Microbispora sp. ZYX-F-249: one gene and its partner. The protein of the gene in region 1 interacts with the protein of each later gene in a pairwise test. Links are inferred from orthologs where the notes say so. Each region holds a gene or a part of one and is shown on either strand. Other genes may lie near its edges.

The links.
Region 2: the proteins of leuS (region 1) and ligA interact in binary tests that used the Escherichia coli proteins (3 or more experiments, as listed by UniProt). The link is inferred for Microbispora sp. ZYX-F-249 from one-to-one orthologs.

The regions. Positions count from the first base shown.
Region 1 is NZ_JBDJAW010000008.1:125,700-137,064, forward strand. What follows is about bases 4,032-7,079. They hold leuS (leucine--tRNA ligase), read right to left. Parts: upstream 6,763-7,079; coding sequence 4,300-6,762; downstream 4,032-4,299. Other genes in these bases: AAH991_RS12695 (S41 family peptidase), read right to left, coding at 4,032-4,218. Outside these bases: AAH991_RS12690 (cellulase family glycosylhydrolase), read right to left, coding at 1-865; more of AAH991_RS12695, read right to left, coding at 1,051-4,031; AAH991_RS12705 (hypothetical protein), read left to right, coding at 7,302-8,843; AAH991_RS12710 (phosphotriesterase family protein), read right to left, coding at 8,827-9,810; AAH991_RS12715 (cytochrome P450), read right to left, coding at 9,827-11,110; AAH991_RS12720 (GlxA family transcriptional regulator), read right to left, coding at 11,155-11,365.
Region 2 is NZ_JBDJAW010000003.1:117,039-128,346, forward strand. The notes cover bases 3,352-6,342. They hold ligA (NAD-dependent DNA ligase LigA), read left to right. Parts: upstream 3,352-3,741; coding sequence 3,742-5,943; downstream 5,944-6,342. Other genes in these bases: AAH991_RS05020 (hypothetical protein), read left to right, coding at 3,352-3,379; AAH991_RS05030 (PhzF family phenazine biosynthesis protein), read left to right, coding at 6,083-6,342. Also shown: tRNA 2-thiouridine(34) synthase MnmA, read left to right, coding at 25-1,110; AAH991_RS05010 (MBL fold metallo-hydrolase), read right to left, coding at 1,113-1,745; AAH991_RS05015 (methionine synthase), read left to right, coding at 1,765-2,769; more of AAH991_RS05020, read left to right, coding at 2,948-3,351; more of AAH991_RS05030, read left to right, coding at 6,343-6,973; AAH991_RS05035 (hypothetical protein), read right to left, coding at 6,983-8,092; AAH991_RS05045 (hypothetical protein), read right to left, coding at 8,593-8,937; AAH991_RS05050 (NUDIX hydrolase), read left to right, coding at 9,492-10,259; AAH991_RS05055 (5'-methylthioadenosine/S-adenosylhomocysteine nucleosidase family protein), read left to right, coding at 10,256-11,308. UniProt on the Escherichia coli protein: DNA ligase that catalyzes the formation of phosphodiester linkages between 5'-phosphoryl and 3'-hydroxyl groups in double-stranded DNA using NAD as a coenzyme and as the energy source for the reaction.

The DNA of each region.
Region 1 (11,365 bases):
AGTAGACGAGCCGGTTGGCCACGTTGAGCCGTACGGGGAACTGGCCGGCCTTGGTGAGGTTGCCGCCCCACCAGCCGCAGTCCTCGTCGTTGCTGGTGTCGTTGTCCCAGACGTTGGACAGGCCGCCGCTCGGGCAGCTCACGCCCTCCACGAAGATCAGCCAGTTGGGCTGCACGGACAGGATCGCGTTGCCCGCCCGCTCGGCCGCCAGGCGCCAGTCGCGCGCCTGGTCGCCGCAGCCCCAGCAGGAGCCGGTCGCGTTCGGGTTGGTGCCGTCCGCGTGCGGCTCGTTGTGCAGGTCCGCGCCGATGACGGTGGGGTTGCCGGCGTAGTGCTGGGCCAGCGACTTCCAGTTGCTGATCCAGGTCGACTCGGGGACGCCGGAGGTGTACCACAGCGCGGTCTGGCCCGCGCTGGTCGGCCGGTGCCGGTCGAGGATGATTCGCATGCCCTTCTGGCCCGCGTAGTCCACGACCTTGTCGAGGATCTGCAGCGGCGACAGGCCGATCAGGTCGGGGTTGGAGGCGGTGTTGACGCTCGTCGCCTGCGCGCCCGGCTTGAGCGCGTCGTCGGAGAACGGCACCCGCAGGGTGTTGTAGCCCAGGTTCGCCATGAGGTCGATCTGGCTCTTCCACGGGTTGTTCGCCCATAGCCCGTGGAAGGTCTTGTTGTCGGTCTCCATGCCGAACCAGTTGATGCCGGTCAGCCGGACCGTGGCGCCGGTGCTGTCGACGATCTTGTTTCCGCTGGTGTGCAGGTAGCCGGTGCCCGTGCCGGCGGCGTTCGCCGGCGTACCGGTGACGACGAGAACGGTCGCCGCCATCGCGGCGGCGGTCGCCAGCCCGCCGATGATGCGTCTGTACAAGACGTGCCTCCCACGCGGGGCGCACGCCGACGGTGAGCCATACGGTCAGGCGCGCACCCCAGACCACCGCCGGAGCGGTGGTGGTCGCGGCATGCCCTGACCGCACGCCTACTTCTCTATGACTAGTTTGTGGCTCGGGCGTAATTTTGTCCGGTAGGTCGGCCGATCGTCAACGTCCCCGGGGGTCACCGCAGCGGCGGCACCTCCGGCGGAGTCGCCGCAGGCCGCTCCTCCAGCGCCGCCAGGGCCAGCTCCACCGCCCGCGCGAGCTGCGGATCCCGCCCGGCGACCAGGTCCTGCGGGGTCATGACGACCTCGACGTCCGGGTCGACGCCGTGGTTCTCGACGCCCCACCCCTCGCCTTCCAGCCAGAACGAGTACCGCGGCTGCGTGACGACGGTCCCGTCCACGAGCGAGTACCGCGAGTCGATGCCGATCACGCCGCCCCAGGTCCGCGTGCCCACGAGCGGCCCGATGCCGCGGTTCTTGATCCCGGCACTGACAATGTCCCCGTCCGATCCGGCGTACTCGTCGGTGACGGCCACGACGGGCCCGCGGGGCGCGTCCTCCGGGTAGCGCGCCGGCTCGTACCCCCGGGCCAGCGACCACCCGGTCACCCGCCGCTGCAGCTTCTCCAGCACCAGCTCGGACACGTGCCCGCCGCCGTTGTCACGCACGTCCACGACGAGCCCGTCGAAGCCCATCTCGGTGTGCAGGTCCCGGTGGAACTGCGCCCACCCGGCCGACATCATGTCCGGCACGTGCAGATAGCCGAGCCGCCCGCCCGACGCCTCACGCACGAACGCCCGCCGTCCGGCCACCCAGTCGTGGTAGCGCAGCTGCGTCTCGTCGGCGATGGGCGTGACGACGACCCGGCGGGTCTCGCCGCCGGAGCCGGGCTGGACGGTCAGCTCCACCGGCCGCTCCGCCGTACCGGACAGCAGTGCCAGCGGCCCGCGGACCGGGTCGACCGGGCGCCCGCCGACGGCCACGATCGCGTCGCCCTCCCGGACGGCGACGCCGGGCGCGAGCAGCGGCGAGCGGGCCTCGTGGTCGGAGGACTCCCCCGGCAGAACGCGGCTGATCCGCCACACCCCGTTCTCGTCCCGGGCCAGGTCGGCGCCGAGCAGGCCCTGGCGGCGCCGGGGATCGCGGGCGCCGCCGCTGGGCCTCGCGTAGGCGTGGGAGGTGGCCAGCTCGCCCTGCACCTCCCAGAGCAGGTCGATCAGCTCGGAGTAGGCGCCTAACCGCTCCACGAGGGGCGCGTAGCGGTCGAGCGTGCCCGGCCAGTCCACGCCGTTCATGTCCGCCCGCCAGAAGTGGTCGCGCATGAGCCGCCCGGCCTCGTCGTACGCCTGCCGCCACTCGGCGACCGGATCGACGGTCACGACCACCCGGTCCAGGTCGATGGTGACGACCTCGTCGTCCTCCCCGGTGGCACGGGTCCGCAGGCCGTTCCCGCCGGTGGCCACCAGGCGGGTGCCGTCGCCGCTGACCTCGAAGGCCCCGAACTCCCCGCCGAGCTCGCCGAGCTTGCGCTTGACCAGGTCGTAGCGTTCCAGGACCGGCTCGCCGGGGTCGGTGCCGTCGCCGAGCTGGCCACCGAGCGGATGGCGCAGCCACAGCAGGCCGTCCTTGGCGGCACGCAGGTTGGAGTAGACGGCGGCGGGCACCGGCACGGGCACGATCCGCGCCGCGAGCCCGTCGGCGTCCACCTCGGTCACCGGCGGCGGGCCGGGCTCGCCGTCGTTCTTCGCGTTCTTGGCGCGCCGGGCGTCCGGCCCGGCGTCGTCCTCCCCGTTGAAGCCGCGGCCCGCCGGCGAGGGATCGAACGGCGACGGCGTGGTGGCCTTGAGCGGCACCAGGTACGGCCGGCAACTGGCGGGGAAGGACAGGTCGAAGACGTGACTGTCGTAGACCGGGTTGAACGTGCGGTCCGACAGGAAGGCCAGATACTTGCCGTCGCCGGTGAAGGAAGGGCTGTAGTCGTTGAACCGCGGCGGCGTCACCTCGATCGCGGTGCTGCCGTCCACGCGGGCGAGCTTCAGGTGCCGGCGCCAGGGCTGGTAGGCGTGCGCCCACGCGAGCCAGGCCGAGTCCGGCGAGAAGGTCAGGTGCTGCACGTCGCCGTGGGCGGTGCGGTCCAGCTCGCGGACGTCGCCGAAGTCGAGGTCCACCACCAGGAGCCGCCCGTCGTGCGCGGCGACCGCGACGTGCTTGCCGTCCGGCGCGGCGGCCAGGTCGAGCACCCGGCCGAGCTGCCCGGCGGCCAGGGTGCGGATCTCACCGCCGGGCGTGCCGATCTCCAGCGCGTCCTCGCCGGAGGCGTCCGACACCCAGACGGCCCGGCCCGCGCCGTCGAGGGGCCGCGGCAGCCGCACCCGGACGCCGGGCTCCGCGCGCAGCACGCCGGCGGGGCCGTCGCGGTGGGTCAGCCAGTGGGCGGTGCCGCGGATCTCCACCACGCTGGCCCGTCCGGTGCGGTCCGGCGCGAAGCCGCCGACCCGGTTCGGCGCGGGCCGCCTGGCCCGGGCCGGGCGCGGCCCGCTCAGGGTGACGTCCAGCTTGTACGGCTCGGCGTCCAGGCTCTCCAGCAGCCACAGGTCGCCGGCGAGGCTGTAGACGACGCGGGAGCCGTCCGTCGCGGCGTGGCGCGCGTAGAAGCCGCGGTGCGTGGTGTGCTGCCGCAGGTCCGAGCCGTCCGGCAGGCAGGAGTAGAGATTGCCGGCACCGTCGGTGTCGGCGAGGAAGGCCAGGCGCTCGCCCACCCACATGACCGACCAGTGCTGCGCCGGGTTGCCGGCGAACAGACGGCTGAACTCGCCGTCGCCCGCGGCGTCCACCCAGATCTTGGCCGCGGTGCCGCCGCGGTAACGCTTCCACTGCGACGGCTCGCGCCACACCGCCGAGACGGTCGCCACCTTGGCGCCGCTGACCGCGGCCTCGCTGACCCTGCCGTACGGCAGGGCCGTCACCGGGCCGCCGTCCAGCGGGACCGCACAGGCCCACTGCCGGGAGCGCGAGCCCTGGCCGGCCGCGGTGACGGCCAGCACGTTCCCGTCCTCGGTCCAGCCGCGCACGCCCGTCATGGCGTTGCCCCAGTGCGTGAGCCGCTCGCCCTCCCCGCCGTCCAGATCGGCGGCGAACACCTCGGGGTCGCCCTCGCGGGTGCTCGTCCACGCGATGCGCGTGCCGTCGGAGGAGAACCGGGGATGGGAGACCGGCACCCGGTCGGCCGTGAACCGCCACGCCCTGCCGCCGCCCGTGGGTGCCAGCCAGACGTCGTCGTCCGCCACGAAGGTGAGGAGGTCGCCGTTCAGATGGGGGAATCTCAGATACGCACCATTCGCCACATGCGCACCCTATGCCGAATGGCACCGGCTCCGCCGTACCGGACGGGTTCGTTCACGGTACGACGGAGCCGGGGTCACCCGTTACGGGACGATGTTGACGAGCTTCGGCGCCCGCACGATCACCTTGCGCGGCTCGCCGTCCAGGTAGGGCCGGACCTTATCCGACGCCAGGGCCAGCGCCTGCAGGTCGGCCTCGGTGATGTCCGGGGAGACCTCCAGCCGGTCGCGGACCTTGCCCGCCACCTGGACCACGGCCGTGACCGACTCCTGGACCAGCAGCGCCGGGTCGGCCTCGGGCCAGCCGGCCGTGGCGACCGACGGCGCGTGCCCGAGCCGCTCCCAGCCCTCCTCGGCGGCGTACGGCGCGACCAGCGACAGCATGATCGCCAGGGTCTCGGCGGCCTCGCGGACGGCCGGGTCGGCCGCGCCGGGGCCGGTGTCGATCGCCCGGCGGGCGGCCGAGGTCAGCTCCATCATGCGGGCCACCGCGACGTTGAACCGGTAGCTCTCGACGAGCTTGGTCACCTCGTCGATGGTCCGGTGGGTGACCTTGCGCAGCTCGACGTCGCCGCCGGAGAAGTCGGTCCCCGGGGCGGACGCCGCACCGGCCTCGGCCATCACGCGGAACGCGCGGGCCAGGAACTTCTGCGACGCGGCCGGCGAGACGTCGGCCCAGTCGATGTCGTCCTCCGGCGGCCCGGCGAAAACCATGGTCAGCCGGACGGCGTCCACGCCGTACGCGTCGATCTGCTGGCCGAGGTCCACGCCGTTGCCCAGCGTCTTCGACATCGCCTTGCCCTGGTTGATCACCTGGCCCTGGTTGAGCAGGCGCAGGAACGGCTCGGTGAAGCCGACCAGGCCCATGTCGTGCAGCACCTTGGTGAAGAACCGCGAGTACAGCAGGTGGAGCACCGCGTGCTCGACACCGCCGACGTACTGGTCGATCGGGCCCCACTTACGGACCTTCTCGACGTCGAACGGTCCGTCCTCGAAGTGCGGGTCGCAGTAGCGCAGGAAGTACCACGACGAGTCGACGAACGTGTCCATCGTGTCGGTGTCCCGCTGTGCGGGGCCGCCGCACTTGGGACACGCGACGTTGACCCAGTCGGCGGCGCTCGCCAGCGGCGAGACGCCCTTGGGCTGGAGGTCGGCGCCGCGCAGGTCGGGCAGCGTGACCGGAAGCTGGTCGTCGGGGACCGGAACCTCGCCGCAGTCCAGACAGTGGATGATCGGGATCGGGGTGCCCCAGAACCGCTGCCGCGACAGCAGCCAGTCGCGCAGCCGGTAGTTCACCGCGGCCCTGCCGGTGCCGCGCTCCTCCAGGACCTCGATGATCTTCTGGATCGCCTCGGCCTTCGTCAGCCCGTCCAGCGGGCCCGAGTTGACCAGGGTGCCCTCGCCCGGGGTGGCGACGCCGGTCTCGCCCGGGTCGGCCAGGCCGGTGTGCACGACGACTTGCACCGGCAGGCCGAACTTCATGGCGAAATCGAGATCGCGCTGGTCGTGCGCGGGCACCGCCATGATCGCGCCGTGGCCGTAGTCGGACAGCACGTAGTCGGCCGCCCAGACCGGGATGCGCTCTCCGTTGACCGGGTTGATCGCGTACGTCCCCAGGAAGACGCCGGTCTTCTCCTTCTCGGTGGACAGCCGCTCGATGTCGGAGAGTTTGGCGACCTCGGCGCGGTAGGCGGCCAGAGCATCACGCCGATCGGGGGCGACGATCTCCTCCGCCAGGGGGGCGTCGGCGGCCACCACGAAGAACGTCGCGCCGTACAGGGTGTCGGGACGCGTGGTGTAGACGGTGACGGGCTCGTCCCGGCCCTCGATCCGGAACTGGACGTCGGCCCCGGTGGAGCGGCCGATCCAGTTGCGCTGCATGGTCAGCACGCGATCCGGCCAGCCGCCCTCCAGCTGCGCCATGTCGTCGAGCAGCCGGTCGGCGTAGTCAGTGATCTTGAAGTACCACTGCGTCAGCTCGCGGCGGACGACGTCGGCGCCGCAGCGCTCGCACTTGCCCGCCACGACCTGCTCGTTGGCGAGCACGGTCTGGTCCTGCGGGCACCAGTTGACCAGGCCGCCCTTGCGGTAGGCCAGGCCCCGCTCGTAGAAGCGGGTGAACAGCCACTGGTTCCAGTGGAAGTACTCCGGGTCGCTGGTGTGCAGGCGCCGCGACCAGTCGAAGGAGATGGCGTACCGCTTGAACGAGTTCGCCTGGGTGTCGATGTTGGCGTACGTCCACTCGGCGGGGTGCGCGTTGCGCTTGATGGCCGCGTTCTCCGCGGGCAGGCCGAAGGAATCCCACCCGATCGGGTGCAGGACGTTGTAGCCCTTCTGGAACCAGTAACGCGCGACGACGTCGCCGATCGCGAAGACCTCGCCGTGCCCCATGTGGAGGTCGCCGGAGGGGTAGGGGAACATGTCGAGCATGTACTTGCGCGGCCTGGTGTCCGCGAGGTCCTCGACCGCCGCGAAGGGGTTCAGCTCCTCCCACCGCGGCAGCCACTTGGCCTGCAGCGCCTGCGGGTCGTACACCGGCTCGTCCACTTCCACTCCTCGCCAGGCGGCTGGAATCACACAGATGAAGGCGCGCCCGGGGCGGAACCCCGTCGCACTCCCCTTACCGCTGCGGCCCGCTCCGACCCGGTTGTCCGAACCGGGAGGGGAGGGCGGTCCGCGCTCTCACACTCCCGGTATGAGGCGGCTGCCTGCGCAGCAGGGTGCGGCACGCGTGTCAAGCGTAGCGCAGACCGCAAGTGAGTCGCCGATCGCTCGTGTGCCCCTCGGGCCGGGCCTTCGCCCCGTCCGGGCGAATCTCGTCGGTCGCGGCGCGCGCTCGCTGACCTCGTCTGTCAGACTGCGATATCCGATGGTGATAGTTCCGTTGTGGGCTCTTATGTCCATTCCCTTACTGTGCTGCCGTGGCCAACTCATATCCGCCCGCGGATTTGCCGATGCAGGACCCGCCCACCGACCCCACGGGTGAGCAGTTCCGCGAGGCATTCCGCGGTTTCGCTGCGGCAGCCCCCGGCTCGCATGAGATCATGCCAGGCACCCCCAATTCGGGCATGAACTCGGGAGGTACCGTGCCCACGGACCGCAGCGAACACCAGCGGGAACCGGCGTGGCCGGAGATCCCGCCGGCGTGGCCCGAGATGCCTCCGCCCTCCTCCTTCACCCCCACCGTCCGGTCCTTCGTCGAGGGGGCGCCGCAGCAGTCCCCGGACGCCACCGCGACCATGGCGGGCTCGCTTCCCGGCACGGCCCCCCGGCAGCCCGTCCCCGCCTTCGGTGAGCCCGACGCGCCCCGGCCCGCTCCTCCCTTCGGCGGCCCGGAGTCCTTCGCCGGCCACCCGCAGCCCGGCGCGCACCCGCAAGCCAGTGGGCACCCCCAGGCCGGCACGCGCCCCCAGGCCGCCGGGCACCCGCAGCCCGCCGGGCCCGCGGCCTTCGGCGACTTCGCGGCTTTCGGCAACCCCGCGCAGCCCGGTGGCCCCGCCCCCGTGTACGGCATGCCGGGCCCCGCGCAGAGTCGCGAACAGAGCCCGGGTCAGAACCACGGTCACGGCAACGGTCCCGGCCACGAACAGGGTCAGGCGGGCCCCCACGGGGCGGCGTTCCCCGGCGGTCCGGACCGCCCGCAGCCCTCCACGCCGTTCACTCCCTCGGTCCGCTCGTTCGCCGAGTCCGCCCCGCCCGTCTCCGCCCCGCCCGTCTCCGCCCCGCCCGTCTCCGCCGCGCCTGCGCCCCCGCCGCAGCCGGAGGATCCGTACCGGCCGTTCGTGACGGCGGGACAGATCAGCGGGCCGAAGACGCCTCCCGCGCATCGGCAGCAGGAGCTGTGGAACACGGTGTTCGGGGAGAACTACCGGGCCATCGACGAGTACGAGGAGGAGGAGCCCGGCCGGCCGGTCTGGCTGTACGCGCTGGTGGCCTCGGTCGTCGCCGCGCTGGTCGGGGTTCTCGTGTGGGCCTTCGCCGCCGGGCCGCTCAGCTCCGGCGACACGGCCGAGGCGGCGACGTCCGCCAAGCCCGCGCCCGCCAAGTCCGCCGCCACGGCCAAGCCGCAGGCGCAGGTCCCGCGGCTGCCCGTCTACAAGGGCGAGGCCTCCCCCGTGAACGGCGTGGTCACCGACACCGCCGCCCGGATCACGCTGCCCAAACTCGGCGGCCCCTGGCAGGCGGACGCCGACCCCGCTCAGATCAAGGCGACGTACGGCTTCACCAGCAGGCAGTACGTGCCCGCCGGCATGACCACCAAGGGCAAGCGGGAGTTCGCCCTGGTGATGTCGGGCCGGCTGGCCCAGTCGCTCGCCGTGAAGTACACCACGCCCGACAACCTGGGCCCTGTCGTGAGCGCGGTGATGTTCCGGGCGCGGCAGACCCAGTTCCCCAAGGACAACAAGGTCACCAAGGTCGCCCAGCAGCGCCTGGCCCGCAACGGCCTCACCGGCCTGACGGCCGCCTACAAGGTGACCGCCGACGGCGCGACCACCACGGTCGTGATCGCGGCCGTGAACACCGGCGCCGACCTGCCCACGATCGTGTACATGGCCGTGCCGCAGCTCAAGGACGATCTGCTTCCCGACATCAACACGGTCTTCCGGTCGATCAAGCCGATCGGCTGAAGTAGCGGCGGGGGGTGTCCACCAGCATCTGCCGGATCTGGTGGTCACCCACCCCGCGCTCGCGCAGGGCCGGCAGCACGTCGTCGTGGATGTGGTCGTACCGCCAGTTCGGCGTCACCTGCATGACCTGGTCCCACGCCCCGCCGAAGTAGTCCATGAAGCACGCCGCGTCGTGGCTCAGCACCATGCGGTCGGCGTAGCCGCGCTCGCACAGCGCCGCGATCGTCTCCACCCGCGCGGGCGTGGGGTTGTAGAGGTCCAGGCCGAAGCGGTCCATGCCCAGGATCGCGCCGGTGTCGGCCAGGCGCATGAGGTAGTCGAGGTCGTTGGAGTCCCCGGCGTGGCCGATCACGATCGCCCGCGGGTCCACGCCCTCCGCGACGAAGAGGTCGAGCGCGGCGAGGCCGCTGCGGGCCGCGGCGTTGGTGTGCACGGTGACGGGTGCGCCGGTCCGCAGGTGAGCCTGTGCCACGGCCCGGCAGATCCGCTCGACGCCGGGGGTGAGCCCCTGCTGTTCGACCACGCACTTGAGGAACGCCGCCTTCACCCCGGTGTCGGCGATCCCCTCGGTGATGTCCCGGACGAAGTCGTCCACCATCGGCTCGGGCATGTCCATGACGAGGCCCGGCCCGCGCATCTCGTACTGGTGCGGCACGCTCTCGAACATGTACAGGCCGGTGGCCACGATGATGTTGAGTCCCGGCACCTCGGCGGCGATCCGCCGCACCCGGGGGATGTAGCGGCCCAGTCCCCAGACGGTGGGGTCGACGATCGTCGTGACCCCCTTGGCCACCAGCGACCGGAGCTTGGCGATCGCGTCGGCGACCCGGGTCTCCTCGTCCCACCACGCGCCGCGGCCGTAGTTGTCCAGATGCTCGGTCGCCAGCACGAAGACGTGCTCGTGCATCAGCGTCTCGCCGAGGTCGTCCACCTCGACGGGGCCGCGTACGGTGTTCACCGTGGCCATGCGGGCACCGCCCAGGTCAGAAGTCACAGGTCATGTGCTTGATGCCGTTGATGAAGCTGGACAGCAGGCGCTCCGGCTCGCCCGCCTCGATCTGGGGGATCCGCCGCATCAGCTCGCGGAACATCGCCGTGATCTCGCGGCGGGCCAGGTGCGCGCCGAGACAGAAGTGGGGGCCCGGGCCGCCGAAGCCGACGTGCGGGTTGGGGTCGCGCCGGATGTCGAAGCGCAGCGGGTCGTCGAACACCCGCTCGTCGCGGTTGGCGGCCCAGTAATACAGCAGGACCTTCTCGCCCTTGCGGTAGAGGTTGCCGTTCATCTCGTGGTCGCGGGTGACCTTGCGGCGCATGTAGTTGACCGGTGCGGCCAGCCGGACGATCTCCTCGATCGCGCGCGGCGCCCGGCCCTCGAAGTCCTCCAGCCACAGCCGCCGCTGCCCGGGGTTGAGGGCGAGCAGGCGCATGCCGTGCGAGATGGCGTTGCGGGTGGTCTCGTTGCCCGCCACGACGAGCAGGATGAAGAACGAGCCGAGCTCCTGGGCGGTCAGCCGCTCCCCGTCGATGTTGGCGTTGACCAGGGACGAGGTGAGGTCGTCGGTGGGCGTCTCCATTCGCAGCGCGGCCAGGTCCTGGACGAGCTGCTGCAGCTCCATCCCCGCGGTGAGCAGCGCGTGGGCGATGTCCTCGCGGTCGCTGACGTACTCGGGGTCGGTGGCGCCGAGGACGATGTTCGACCGGTCGAAGACGAACTGGTAGTCCTTCTCCGGAATGCCCATCATGTCGCAGATGATCTTCAAAGGCAGCTTCGCGGCCACCTCGGTGACGAAGTCGCAGCCCGGGCCGGTCTCCAGCAATTCGTCGACGATGCGCGTGGCGGCGGCGTCCACGTCGGACTCGAACTGCTTGATCATCCTCGGCGTGAAGGCGCGCGAGACGATCCGCCGCAGCCGCGCGTGGCGCGGGTCGTCCATGTTGATCATCGAGCCGAAGTACTCGGCGAACTCCGCCGGCAGGTCCGGGATGTTGGTGGCCCCGCCGTCGCCCGAGCAGAAGACCTCCGGGTTGCGGCTGGCCTCCAGGATGTCGGCGTGCCGGACGAGCGCGTGGTAGCCCGGTCCGGTGGCGCCGGCGAAGCTGAACTCCGGCTCGGGGAAGAAGGCGGGCTTGTCCAGGTCGCGCAGCAGCCGGAACGCGTGTTCCCGCTCCGCGTCGGGGCGGCCCCAGAAGTTCCAGTCGTTCAGGTCGATGTCGGCGGCCGAGGTGATGGGCGTGCGCCCCGCGGGCTCCGTCGGCTGTGTCGTCATGGAGAGGCCGGCCCCTTCCGAGTGACTAGAACCATATTCGGTCGTCAGTCTGCCACACTCCCCGGCTCGGCCACAGGGCCTCTTCGGGCGGGGAAAGGCGCGTCGTCGCCGGAGGAGGACGGCAGCGCGGTCGCCTGGGTCAGGCGGTAGCGCGAGGGCGGGATGCCGTACAAATCGACGAACGCCTGGCGGAGGGCCTCGGCCGTGCCGAAGCCGCAGCGGGCCGCGACGGCGGCCATGGGCAGCGAGGTGGAG
Region 2 (11,308 bases), on another replicon or contig:
CGCGGGGGGTAACCTCGATGTGTTATGGGTCCCACAGGAAAGCTCCGCGTCCTCGCCGCCATGTCGGGCGGGGTCGACTCCGCGGTGGCCGCCGCCCGGATCGCCGAGGCGGGGCACGACGTGACCGGCGTCCATCTGGCGCTGTCGTCCAACCCGCAGTCCTACCGCACCGGCGCGCGCGGGTGCTGCACGCTGGAGGACGCCCGCGACGCCCGCCGGGCCGCCGACGTCATCGGCATCCCCTTCTACGTGTGGGACATGGCCGAACGGTTCCACCGCGACGTGGTCGAGGACTTCGTCAGCGAGTACGCCGCCGGGCGCACGCCCAACCCCTGCCTGCGGTGCAACGAGAAGATCAAGTTCGAGGCGGTGCTCGACAAGGCGCTCGCGCTCGGCTTCGACGCCGTCGCCACCGGCCATCACGCGCGGCTGGTTGACGGTGTGCTCCGGCGCAGCGTCGACGAGGCCAAGGACCAGTCGTACGTGCTGGGGGTGCTCACCCGCGAGCAGCTCGCGCACGCGATCTTCCCGCTCGGCGACTCGACCAAGGCGCAGGTGCGCGAGGAGGCCGCGCGGCGCGGGCTGACCGTCGCCGACAAGCCCGACAGCCACGACATCTGCTTCATCGCCGACGGCGACACCCGGGCGTTCCTCGCCGAGCGCCTCGGCGCGTCGGAGGGGCCGATCGTCGACGCGCTCACCGGCCGGGTGGTCGGCAGCCACCAGGGGGCGTACGGCTTCACGGTCGGGCAGCGCAAGGGCCTGCACATCGACCGGCCGGCCGCCGACGGCAGGCCGCGCTACGTGCTGTCGATCGAGCCGGTGTCCAACACGGTCACGGTCGGGCCGCGCTCCTCCCTGGAGGTGACCTCCATCGCGGCGGAGCGGCCGGTGTGGAACGGGCCGCTGCCGGAGCCGTACGAGCCGATCACCTGCACCGTGCAGCTGCGGGCGCACGGCGAGGTGTACGGCTGCCGCGCCCAGGTGTCCGGCGGTGAGCTGCACATCCAGCTCGACCGCCCGGCGACCGGCGTCGCGGCGGGCCAGGGCGCCGTCCTGTACGACGGTGACGTCGTCATCGGCTCCGCCACGATCGCCTCGGCCGTCTGAGCTCAGGAGATCTCGACGGACTCCCCGACCGGGACGCGGCGGAAGTCGGCCTTCTGCTTGTCCGCCTCCATGCCGAGCCAGTTGTCGATCAGCTTCGAGCCGATCTCGTTCACGAGCCCGTCGTGGGTGGAGTACGCCCGCGCGGGCCGGACGTAGCGCAGGTAGAGGATGGTGTCGGCCGCCCTCAGCCACGGCGCGTTGGTCGGCACGAGCAGCGTGGGGACCTCGGCGCCCGGCGGCGTGAGGGCGTCACCGGGATAGAACACCTCGTCGTCCACGAAGAAGCCGACGTTCTGCACCGGCAGGACGTCGGGGAGGTTGTGCGCGTGCCACTCGCCGACCGCGCGCACGTGGAACCCCGCCGTGTCGAAGGCGTCCCCCTGGGTGACGACCCGCACCTTCGCCGGGACCTGGCCGAGCTGGTCGGCGACGGCCTGGCAGGTGTACACCTCCAGGTCCGGGCTCGCGTCCTTGAACAGATTCACGTCCACGTGGTCGAAGTGCTCATGCGTGATCAGCACGGCGTCCGCGCCGTCGAGAAGCCCCTCGCCGCTGAACGCGCCGGGATCGATGACGAGGGTCCGCCCGTCCTTCTCCAGCCGCCAGCAGGCGTGACCGAGTTTGGTGAGTTTCATAATCCCTAAGCTAGTGACCGTGAGCGAGTATCCGTGGATCCAGGCCACGGCCACCGGTGTGGGGTCCTATCCGGGCGAGGACCATCTGGAGGCGGTCAGGACGGCCTTCGGCGAGCTTCCCATGCCTTACCTGCCCGAGCTGCCCGCCCGGGGCGTCGGCGCCGACATGATCGGCCGTACGGCGTCACTGCTGGTCGAGCTGCCCGTGGAGGTGCAGCCGTCCGGCTGGCGGCTCAGCGATCGGCCGGGACGGGATTTCAAGCGGGCCAGGGACCACCTCACCCGCGACCTCGACGGCCTGGAGGAGGTCTCCCAGGGCTACGAGGGGCCGTTCAAGATCCAGGCGTGCGGGCCGTGGACGCTGGCCGGGGCGATCGAGCTCCGGCACGGCGACAAGGTGCTCGCCGACGCGGGAGCCGTACGCGACCTGACCGAGTCGCTGGCCGAGGGACTGGCGCAGCACGTGGCGGAGGTCCGGCGCCGCATTCCGGGAGTCGAGCTCGTCGTCCAGATCGACGAGCCGGGACTGCCCGGGGTGCTCGCGGGCACGGTGCCGACCGCGTCCGGCTTCGGGCGGCTGGCCGCCGTCGAGCCGCCGATCGCGTCCGAACGGCTGAAGACCGTGCTCTCCGCGCTCGCGCCCGCCTTCCCGGTCGTCCACTGCTGCGCGCCGGGCGTGCCGTACGACGTCATCCGTACGGCGGGGGCGCGGGGCGTGTCCGTGGACGCCGCGCTGCTGCGCCGCCGCGACGAGGACGCCATCGGGGAGACGATCGAGAAGGGGCTCGCGCTGTTCCTCGGCGTCGTGCCCGGGACCGACTCCCGGCTCGCCGACGTCGGTGTGGTGGCCAAGCCGGCGGTGGAGCTGTGGCGGCGGCTCGGCTTCGCACCGGCGAGGCTCGCCGAGCAGGTCGTGCTCACTCCCGCGTGCGGCCTGGCCGGGGCCTCTCCGGCGTACGCCAGGGCGGCGCTGGCCCGGTGCCGGGAGGCGGCCCTGGTGCTGCGCGAGGACCCCGGCGAGTGAGGCCGGTGCGGGCGCGCGGCGAGTGAGGGCGCGGGGAGTGCGAGCGTGGGGAGTGGGGGCGGGAGCGGGGCCGCGGCGAGTGATCCAAGCGGCCTCCCAGCTCATCCCCAAGTGATTCACAAGCCCTGTCACGTATCTCTTGACGTGCTGGAAGTTCAGACGTTCAGGAGAAGACCCCATGCGAAGCGCCGCGCGCCTTCTGCTCCCTCTCGCCACCGCCGCTCTGGCCGCCGGTCTCGTCGCGGCGCCCGCGTGGGCCTCGGCCTCGTCCGCGGCGGAGACCTGGAAGTGGGGACCGACGGCGTCCTCGGACACCAAGGGCTGGGCGAACGGGTCCGTCCGGTCGGGCTCGTCGGGCCTGCGCATCGTCGGCGACCTTTACGACGCGGGCGGGGCGAAGACCTGCTCGTGGGTGAAGATCAAGTGGCTGACCGACCGCGGGAAGTACCGCACGGCGACCTACCGGAACTGCTCCCAGTCCACCCCGCGGAGGTTCACGGTGAACGCCGGGTACATGCTGCTCGCCAAGGCCATGGTCTGCCGGGGCAGTGCGACCCGCGTCACCGGCAAGTGCTCTCGCTGGGAGCGGGTCTGGACCCAGGGAGGATGACCCTCGGGCCGGTCCCCTTCCCATCCACGGTGACCGGCCCGAGTACACCCGGACAAAAAGGAATGAAAGTGGGCTGCAAGCGGTCTACCGTAATTCTCGATCGCTCCATGGGGCGAGGGGCCGCGCGGTCTGGAGCGGCCCTCTCGCCGAGCGGTCCGGCGGGAGTCGCCCACGTCCTCGGCGCGGCTCCCGCCCCCGTCCTTCGCGAACTGTCGGTCGCCGGAGATACGGTTGCCCTGGGTGTCTGACGAGGGGAGACGGGCGACGTGACCGACAGGGCTGACGAGGCTGACGGGCTCGGCGGCGCCACGCCCGGGGACGCGGCGGACGGGCACGCGGAGGCCACGAGCGAGGTCGAAGGCGTGACGGGCGCCGCCGGGATCACGGGGAGTGCCGAAGGCGCGCCGGCCGAGGCACGGGAGCGGCACGCCGAGCTCACGGAGCTGCTCCAGGACGCCAACTGGCGCTACTACGTGCTCGACTCGCCCACGGTGAGCGACGCCGAGTACGACGGCTGGATGCGGGAGATCCTGGCGCTGGAGGAGGCGCATCCCGATCTGCGCACGCCCGACTCGCCCACCCAGAAGGTGGGGGCGCCGATCTCCACCGAGTTCGCCCCCGTCACCCATCTCCAGCGTATGGAGAGCCTCGACAACGCCTTCAACGACGCCGACCTCGCCGGCTGGCAGGCCAGGGCGGAGCGGCTGATCGAGGCCGACCCGGGCCCCTACCTGTGCGAGCTGAAGATCGACGGCCTGGCCGTCGCGCTCGTGTACGAGAAGGGCCGCCTGGTGCGCGGCGCGACCCGGGGCGACGGGCGCACCGGCGACGACATCACGCCCAACATCCGCACGCTCGGCGACGTGCCGCACCGGCTCACCGGGGACGGCGTCCCCGACCTGCTGGAGGTGCGCGGCGAGGTCTTCCTGCCGGTCGAGGGCTTCAAGAAGCTCAACGAGCAGCTCATGGACGCGGGCAAGCCGCCGTTCGCGAATCCGCGCAACTCCGCCGCCGGCTCGCTGCGGCAGAAGGATCCGCGGATCACCGCGCAGCGCCCGCTGCGGATGATCGTGCACGGCGTCGGCAAGTGGGAGGGCGGCGGTCCGCCGCCCGCCACCCAGTCGGCCGTCTACGAGCGGCTGCGCGACTTCGGGCTGCCGGTCAGCGACCGCTACCGGGTGGTCGAGGGCCTCGACGAGATCCGCGAGTTCGTCGCCTTCTACAACGAGCACCGCCACGACCCGGAGTACGAGATCGACGGCGTGGTGGTGAAGATCGACCGCATCCCGGTGCAGCGGCAGCTCGGCTCGACCAGCCGGGCTCCGCGCTGGGCGATCGCGTTCAAGTACCCGCCTGAGGAGGTCACCACCAAGCTCCTCGACATCCAGGTCGGCGTGGGCAGGACGGGCCGGGTCACGCCGTTCGGCGTGATGAAGCCGGTGGTGGTGGCCGGGTCCACAGTCGAGCGCGCGACGCTGCACAACGGCTCGGAGGTGGCGCGCAAGGGGGTGCTGATCGGCGACACCGTGGTGCTGCGCAAGGCGGGCGACGTCATCCCCGAGATCGTCGGGCCGGTCGTGGACCTGCGGCAGGGCGGCGAGCGGGAGTTCGTGATGCCCACGCACTGCCCCGAGTGCGGCACCCAACTGGCCTACGAGCGTGAGGGCGACGCCGACCTGCGCTGCCCGAACGCCCGATCCTGCCCCGCGCAACTGCGTGAGCGGATCTACTTCGCGGCCGGGCGCAACGCGTTCGACATCGACGGTCTGGGCTACGTCGCGGCGACCGCGCTGACCCAGCCGCTGCCGCCGCAGGAGCCGCCGGTCCGCACGGAGGCCGACCTGTTCGACCTGACCATCGAGAAGCTGCTGCCGATCAGGTCGGTGGTCCGCGACCCCGACTCCGGGCTGCCGAAGACCGATCCGGAGACCGGCGAGCCGAAGGTGGTCTCCTTCTTCGCCAACATCTCCGGGGAGCCGAGCAAGAACGCCGAGCTGATCCTCGAGCAGCTGGAGAAGAAGAAGGACCAGCCGCTGTGGCGGGTGCTCGTGGCGCTGACGATCCGGCACATCGGGCCGCCCACGGCCCGCGCGCTCGCCGCGGAGTTCCGCTCGATCGACGCCATCGCCAAGGCGTCGGAAGAGGAGCTCGCGGCCGTGGAGGGCATCGGCCCGCGGGTCGCCGCGACCATCAAGGAGTGGTTCGCGGTCGACTGGCACCGGGAGATCGTCGAGAAGTGGCGGGCCGCCGGTGTCCGGATGGCCGACGAGTCGTCCGAGGACGAGGGGCCGCGTCCGCTGGAGGGGCTGACGTTCGTCGTCACCGGGACACTGTCGGACTTCAGCCGTGACGAGGCGAGCGAGGCCATCACCGTCAGGGGCGGCAAGGTCACCGGCTCGGTCTCCAAGAAGACCAGCTTCCTGGTCGTGGGGGACAACCCCGGCTCGAAGTACGACAAGGCGGTCAAGGCCGGCGTCCCTATCCTCAACGAGGAGGGCTTCCACACCCTGTTGGGCGAGGGCCCCGACGCCGCCCGCGCCGTCGCCGTCACCCCCGAGGAGTGAGCACGCACCCGGGGAGCAAGTCGCCTCGCGCAACAGTAGAACCGATCTGACGTAGATTCGATCTCACATTGGCAGGGCGTGAGTCGGCGTCACGTGCCGGGCTCGGAACAGGGCCATCTCCTGATCCGTTTCACCGAGCATGCCGACTTCTGCCGCTGCGACCCCCGAAGTTCTGGAGTACGCCGCTTTCACCACCGATCCCGCCGGCGGCAACCTGGCTGGAGTGGTGCTCGACGCCTCCGGGCTCGGTGAGGCGGCCATGCTCGCCATCGCCGCCGAGGTGGGCCACCCGGAGACGGCCTTCCTGAACAAGACCCCGTCACGGGCCGACCGGACTTTCACCGTCCGGTACTTCAGTCCGAAGACGGAGGTGCCGTTCTGCGGGCACGCCACCGTGGCATCGGCGGTCGCGCTCGCCGAACGGATCGGCCCGGGGCGCCTGGTCTTCGAGACGCAGGCCGGAACGGTGCCGGTCGAGGTGGTGGCGGACGAAGGCGGTGTGCTGTGGGCGACCCTCACCAGCGTGGAGCCGTACGTCGAGCCGATCGGCGATCTCGACGTGGCGCAAGCGCTCGACGCCTTGAGGTGGCGGATCGACGAGCTCGACCCGGCGCTACCCCCGCGGATCGCCTACGCGGGATCGCGCCACCTGGTGCTGGCCGCCGCCACCCGCGATCGCCTCGCCGATCTCGACTACGACTTCTCGCGGCTGGCGCGGTACATGACCGATCGGGACCTCGTCACTGTGCACCTGGTGTGGCGGGAGTCGGCGGACACCTTCCAAGTGCGTGACCCGTTCCCCGTCGGCGGGATCGTGGAGGACGCGGCCACCGGGGCCGCCGCGGCCGCTTTCGGGGCGTATCTACGGGACCTCGGCGAGGTCGGTCCCGCGGCCGTGCTGCACCTGCACCAGGGCGTCGACATGGGGTGGCCAGGTCTGCTGCGGGTGGAACTGAGAGACGGGGATGCCAGGATCCGGGTCTCCGGCGCAGCGGTACCTGTTCCGGTGAGGGCCGGTCAGGTGCCATGAGCGGAGGCGTCAGCTGCTCAGCCAGGAATCGAGCCGGGTCAGCAGAGCGGGTCCGGGCCTCAGCCCGGCGGCGGTGCCACTGAACACGGCCTGGCAGGGGGCACGCCAGATCCGCATTTCGGCGACGGCCCCGGTCATGTCGGCCGCCCAGACGACGTCGAGACGGCTGACCGGCACCGCGGCCCGGGTCGGCTGTGGCATACCGCAGTCGACGCCGTTGACGACGTCGGTGGTGCCCTGGCTGTCGGTCACGCTCTCTATGGTGGCCGCGGTGTTGAGGAGTCCCCGGACGAATTCGAGATCCTCTCGCAGGACCCGGTGAGCGCGCAGCCGAAGATCGGCACCGTCGGCCCGGTAGCGGCAGACGGTGACCGCGGCGAGCGGGCCGGGCAGGAACACGTCCCCGCCGCCCCGGTTGCGAGCCATGCCGTCCTGGGGGAACTCCAGGTCCGGCCGGTTGTCCACTTCCGTCACCGCGACCTTGGCCGGGCAGGTTGGCGCCGGGATCGCGTCCGGGTCCCTCGCGATCTGATCTCGATAGAACGAGAGGAAGCGGTCGACCGGCTGCCCGTCCAGAAATCGGGTCCGGCCCGCGTGGTGCACGACTCCGCAGTTGCGGTCGAGCAGGAGCAGCGCGGGTGGCCGGTCGCGGTAGCGCACCGCGAACGACAACTGCTCGCCGTACCCGATGGCGGTGCAGACCTGGCCCATGTGCAGGTCATCGGGCGGCGTCTGGCCCCGAGCGGTCAGGAGAGCCCGTGCCGCCGCTTCCGCCTCATCTCGCGTGGGCAACGCGTTGAGCACGGCGATCATCTCGGCGACGTGGGTGCTGAGGACGCGGTCCCGTCCGGGTCGTGACGACGGCATCGGCCCGGGACCGCCCCTCGGCGGTGTGACCAGCTCGCACAGTGTCACCGAGACGGCGTCCTCGGCGGGCACCAGCGGCCCCGGCCTGTCGGCGGTTCCCCGCACGTCCATCACCGCGACGGGGCAGCCGTTCGCGTTCATGAACCGCGCGTCCAGCGTGTCGACGGGATACGAGGCGGACGCGGCGAGAAGCAACGCGGCCACGACCCCACCGGCCAGGCCGCGTCCGATCCGACCCCGCAACGAGATCACGAAACGAATCTACGCCGGTTCTGCCCGGCGGGCACCGCATCCGAGCGCCATATGCCGGTACCCGCGTGGCCTTCGAGAATCGGATCCCGCACTCGCCCGCTACTCACCCCGGCGATGAAAACCGTCCACTCGCTCGGCGCGAAGGCCAGCACCGGACCCGAGCGGTCCTTGCTGTCCCTCACGGCCACAAGTCCCGGCAGGTTCGTCGCCACTCCGAGGCGGTTGTCGTTGCGGGCAGCAGAACGCGGTGATCGGCGCCTACGTCCGCTGGCGCAACGCCCGGGCCCAGCCCAAGACGAACTTCGCCGCCAGTTCGCCCATCAGAAGCTGGACCAGTTATCAGGCCAAAGTTGCGTGACGGGCCACCAGCTCCGAGGCTGACGGTGCGTACCTGGGGGTTACGGCCCTCTCTCGCAGGGATGGCTTCGGCTGCAGGGGTTTGCGCATCGGACTCGCGGGCGTCACGGTATCCGCAGTCGATGCCACCGGATTCAATCCGATCAGGCGGAGCGCGGGAGGGGTTGCGCGAGTGCGCCAGGAGTGCCCAGCGAAGCTGCGCTGTCCTCCTCTGAGAGGCCGGTTTCCCGCAACTGCCTGCTCAGATGGCTGATCGTCTCCCGGTAAGTGGTCAGCTCCTTGGCGGAGACTCCGGGGAGTTCGAAGACGCATTCCACGGCCACGGGTACGTCAGTGGGTAGATCGAGGATGAAGTGCTTGATCGCCTCGACTTCTTCTCGGAGCTCCGCCAGAGTCTCTCCAGAGACACCCCCGGCAACGGGCGCGTCGATCGGATCCGCGCCCCAGACGATGGCTCCCGTGTCCAGGGCCCTCTCACGGATGACCATGAACCGCAGGCGATGCGTGGTCACTGAAGCCAGTCCTTCCCGAACACGTGCTCAAGGGCGTGTTCCAAGTCGTTGAGCTGCGTAGGTCGGATGGTCCGGACGGGACGACCGCACGGGCAACGACGATCTGAGTTTGGTCGTACAGCAAGACTAGACGAACGGTTCGCGTTGTCTCGGTCCAGTCGACTCGCAGTCCACAGTCCCGGGCGAGTTCATAGATCCTGTCCCGGATCTCAAGGTAGCTGCTCAACACACGGAAACCGTAACGACGATGTTGGCTCCGAGCTGGCCATATGCAAACGGATCTTTTTGCGGCCAGCGGCTCAGGCCGTACACGCCCTGACGTTTCACCGGCCTGGAGGGTGCGGGCCGCCTTCCGCGCACAGGTTTCCGCATCGCGCGGACGCAGGGGAAGTCTGCCCCGTCAATGACATCTCGCCTGCCGTACGACCCCAGCGGCAACGGCGGGGCCGCGCCGTGAGCCGCCTGACCAAGCGGGTAGTGAATGCTTCCCTGCACTTTCTGTCAGGTTGACAATAATCTAGCGTGTGCTCATGGACGACGACCGATGGGTGCCGCCGTGCGTTCTGCTCGCGGTCGACCTTGTGATCCTGACTCTGCGCGGCTCCCGCCTGCATGTGCTGCTCATCGAACGTGGTGTCGAGCCCTTTCGCGGTGCCCTGGCCCTGCCGGGAGGTTTTCTCCGTGATCAGGAGGAGGACATCGTCGCGGCGGCGCGCAGAGAGTTGTTCGAGGAGGCGGGACTCGCCGATGTGCCGCATTTGGAGGCGCTGGGGGTGTACGGCGAACCGGGCCGCGATCCTCGGGGGCGCGTGGTGTCGGTTGCTTATCTGGCGATCGCGCCGCGTCTGCCGCAACCCGTCGCTGGCACCGACGCGGCGGGCGCCTGCTGGAGGCCAGTGGAATATGCGCTGACCGCGAGTGCGGAGTTGGCGTTCGACCATAGCCGGATTCTCAAGGACGGTGTCGAACGGGCCCGCGTGAAGCTGGAGCATTCGGCACTCGCGACGGCCTTCTGCGGCGAGACGTTCACCATCTCGGAACTCCAGCAGGTCTACGAGGCGGTGTGGGGGGTCCAACTGGACCCCCGGAACTTCTACCGCAAGGTCCAGAGCGCACGAGGTTTCATCGTCGCGGCCGGTCCCATGCGGCGGACGGAGGGTGGCCGGCCCGCCCGGCTGTTCAAGGCAGGCCCGGTTCAGGCGCTCTACCCCCCGATGGTCCGTTCGGCACAAGCCGTCACTGAGGGACCGGACGGCCATAAGGCCCAAGTCACGCCCGAAGGAGGCACAGCCCCATGAACAAGAGGCGTCCCATCGTGTTCCTCACGGCGCTGGACCTTGAATACCAGGCCATCAGGGAGCACCTGACCGATGTGCGGCCGCATCGTCACCGTGCCGGTACACGTTTCGAGGTCGGCCGGCTCGCCAACGGCTGTCCGGCTGTCCTTGGGCTTGTGGGCAAGGGAAACCACCCGGCGGCGGTGCTCGCCGAGCGGGCCATCGCGGAGTTCGACCCGTTCGCCCTGCTATTCGTGGGGGTCGCCGGCGCCCTGTGGCCCCAGGTCGCTCTGGGCGACGTGGTGGTGGCGACTCACGTCTACGCCTATCACGGAGGCACCAGCGAGGATGACGGATTCAAGGCGCGTCCCCGTGTCTGGGAGATCTCGCACGAGTCGGATCAGATAGCTCGTCATCTCTACCGCGACGGCACCTGGATACGCCGCCTTCCCGACGACGTACCCGCTCCGAATGTGCGCTTCGGGCCGATCGCGGCCGGCGAGGTCGTGCAGGATTCCGCGATCTCCGCACACGCGCGGTGGGTTCGGCGCACCTACAACGATGCGCTCGCGATCGAAATGGAGGCGGCCGGGGCAGCGCAGGCCGCTCACCTGAACAGGTCGCTGCCGGTGGTCATCGTACGCGGCGTGAGCGACCGGGCGGACGGCACCAAGGCGACCACTGATGGCGCGGACTGGCAGCAGAAGGCGGTGGTGAACGCGGCGGCGTTCGCCACGGTACTGGCGGAGGAACTCGCTCGGGGATCACAGCATGGTCAGCCTGCCGGCATCGGAAACGCGGAGGATAAGCCGATGAGTGGAGAGATCAGGAATGTCGCCGGTGGCAACGCCTGGGTGGGCGTACAGGCCGGACACATCTACGGCGACGTTTCGCTCGGACGATCTCCGGAGTCCGGCCTCGATCCGGTGGCGCAACTCGCGGACCTTCACGCCCGGCTCAGAAGGGCCCGGACGGCGGGAGAAGTGGACGAGGACACCTTCGCCGCGGCGCAGGAGGAGCTCACGGTCGTCTCCGAAGCCCTGGAGGCGAGCACCGAGCAGGGCAAGAGC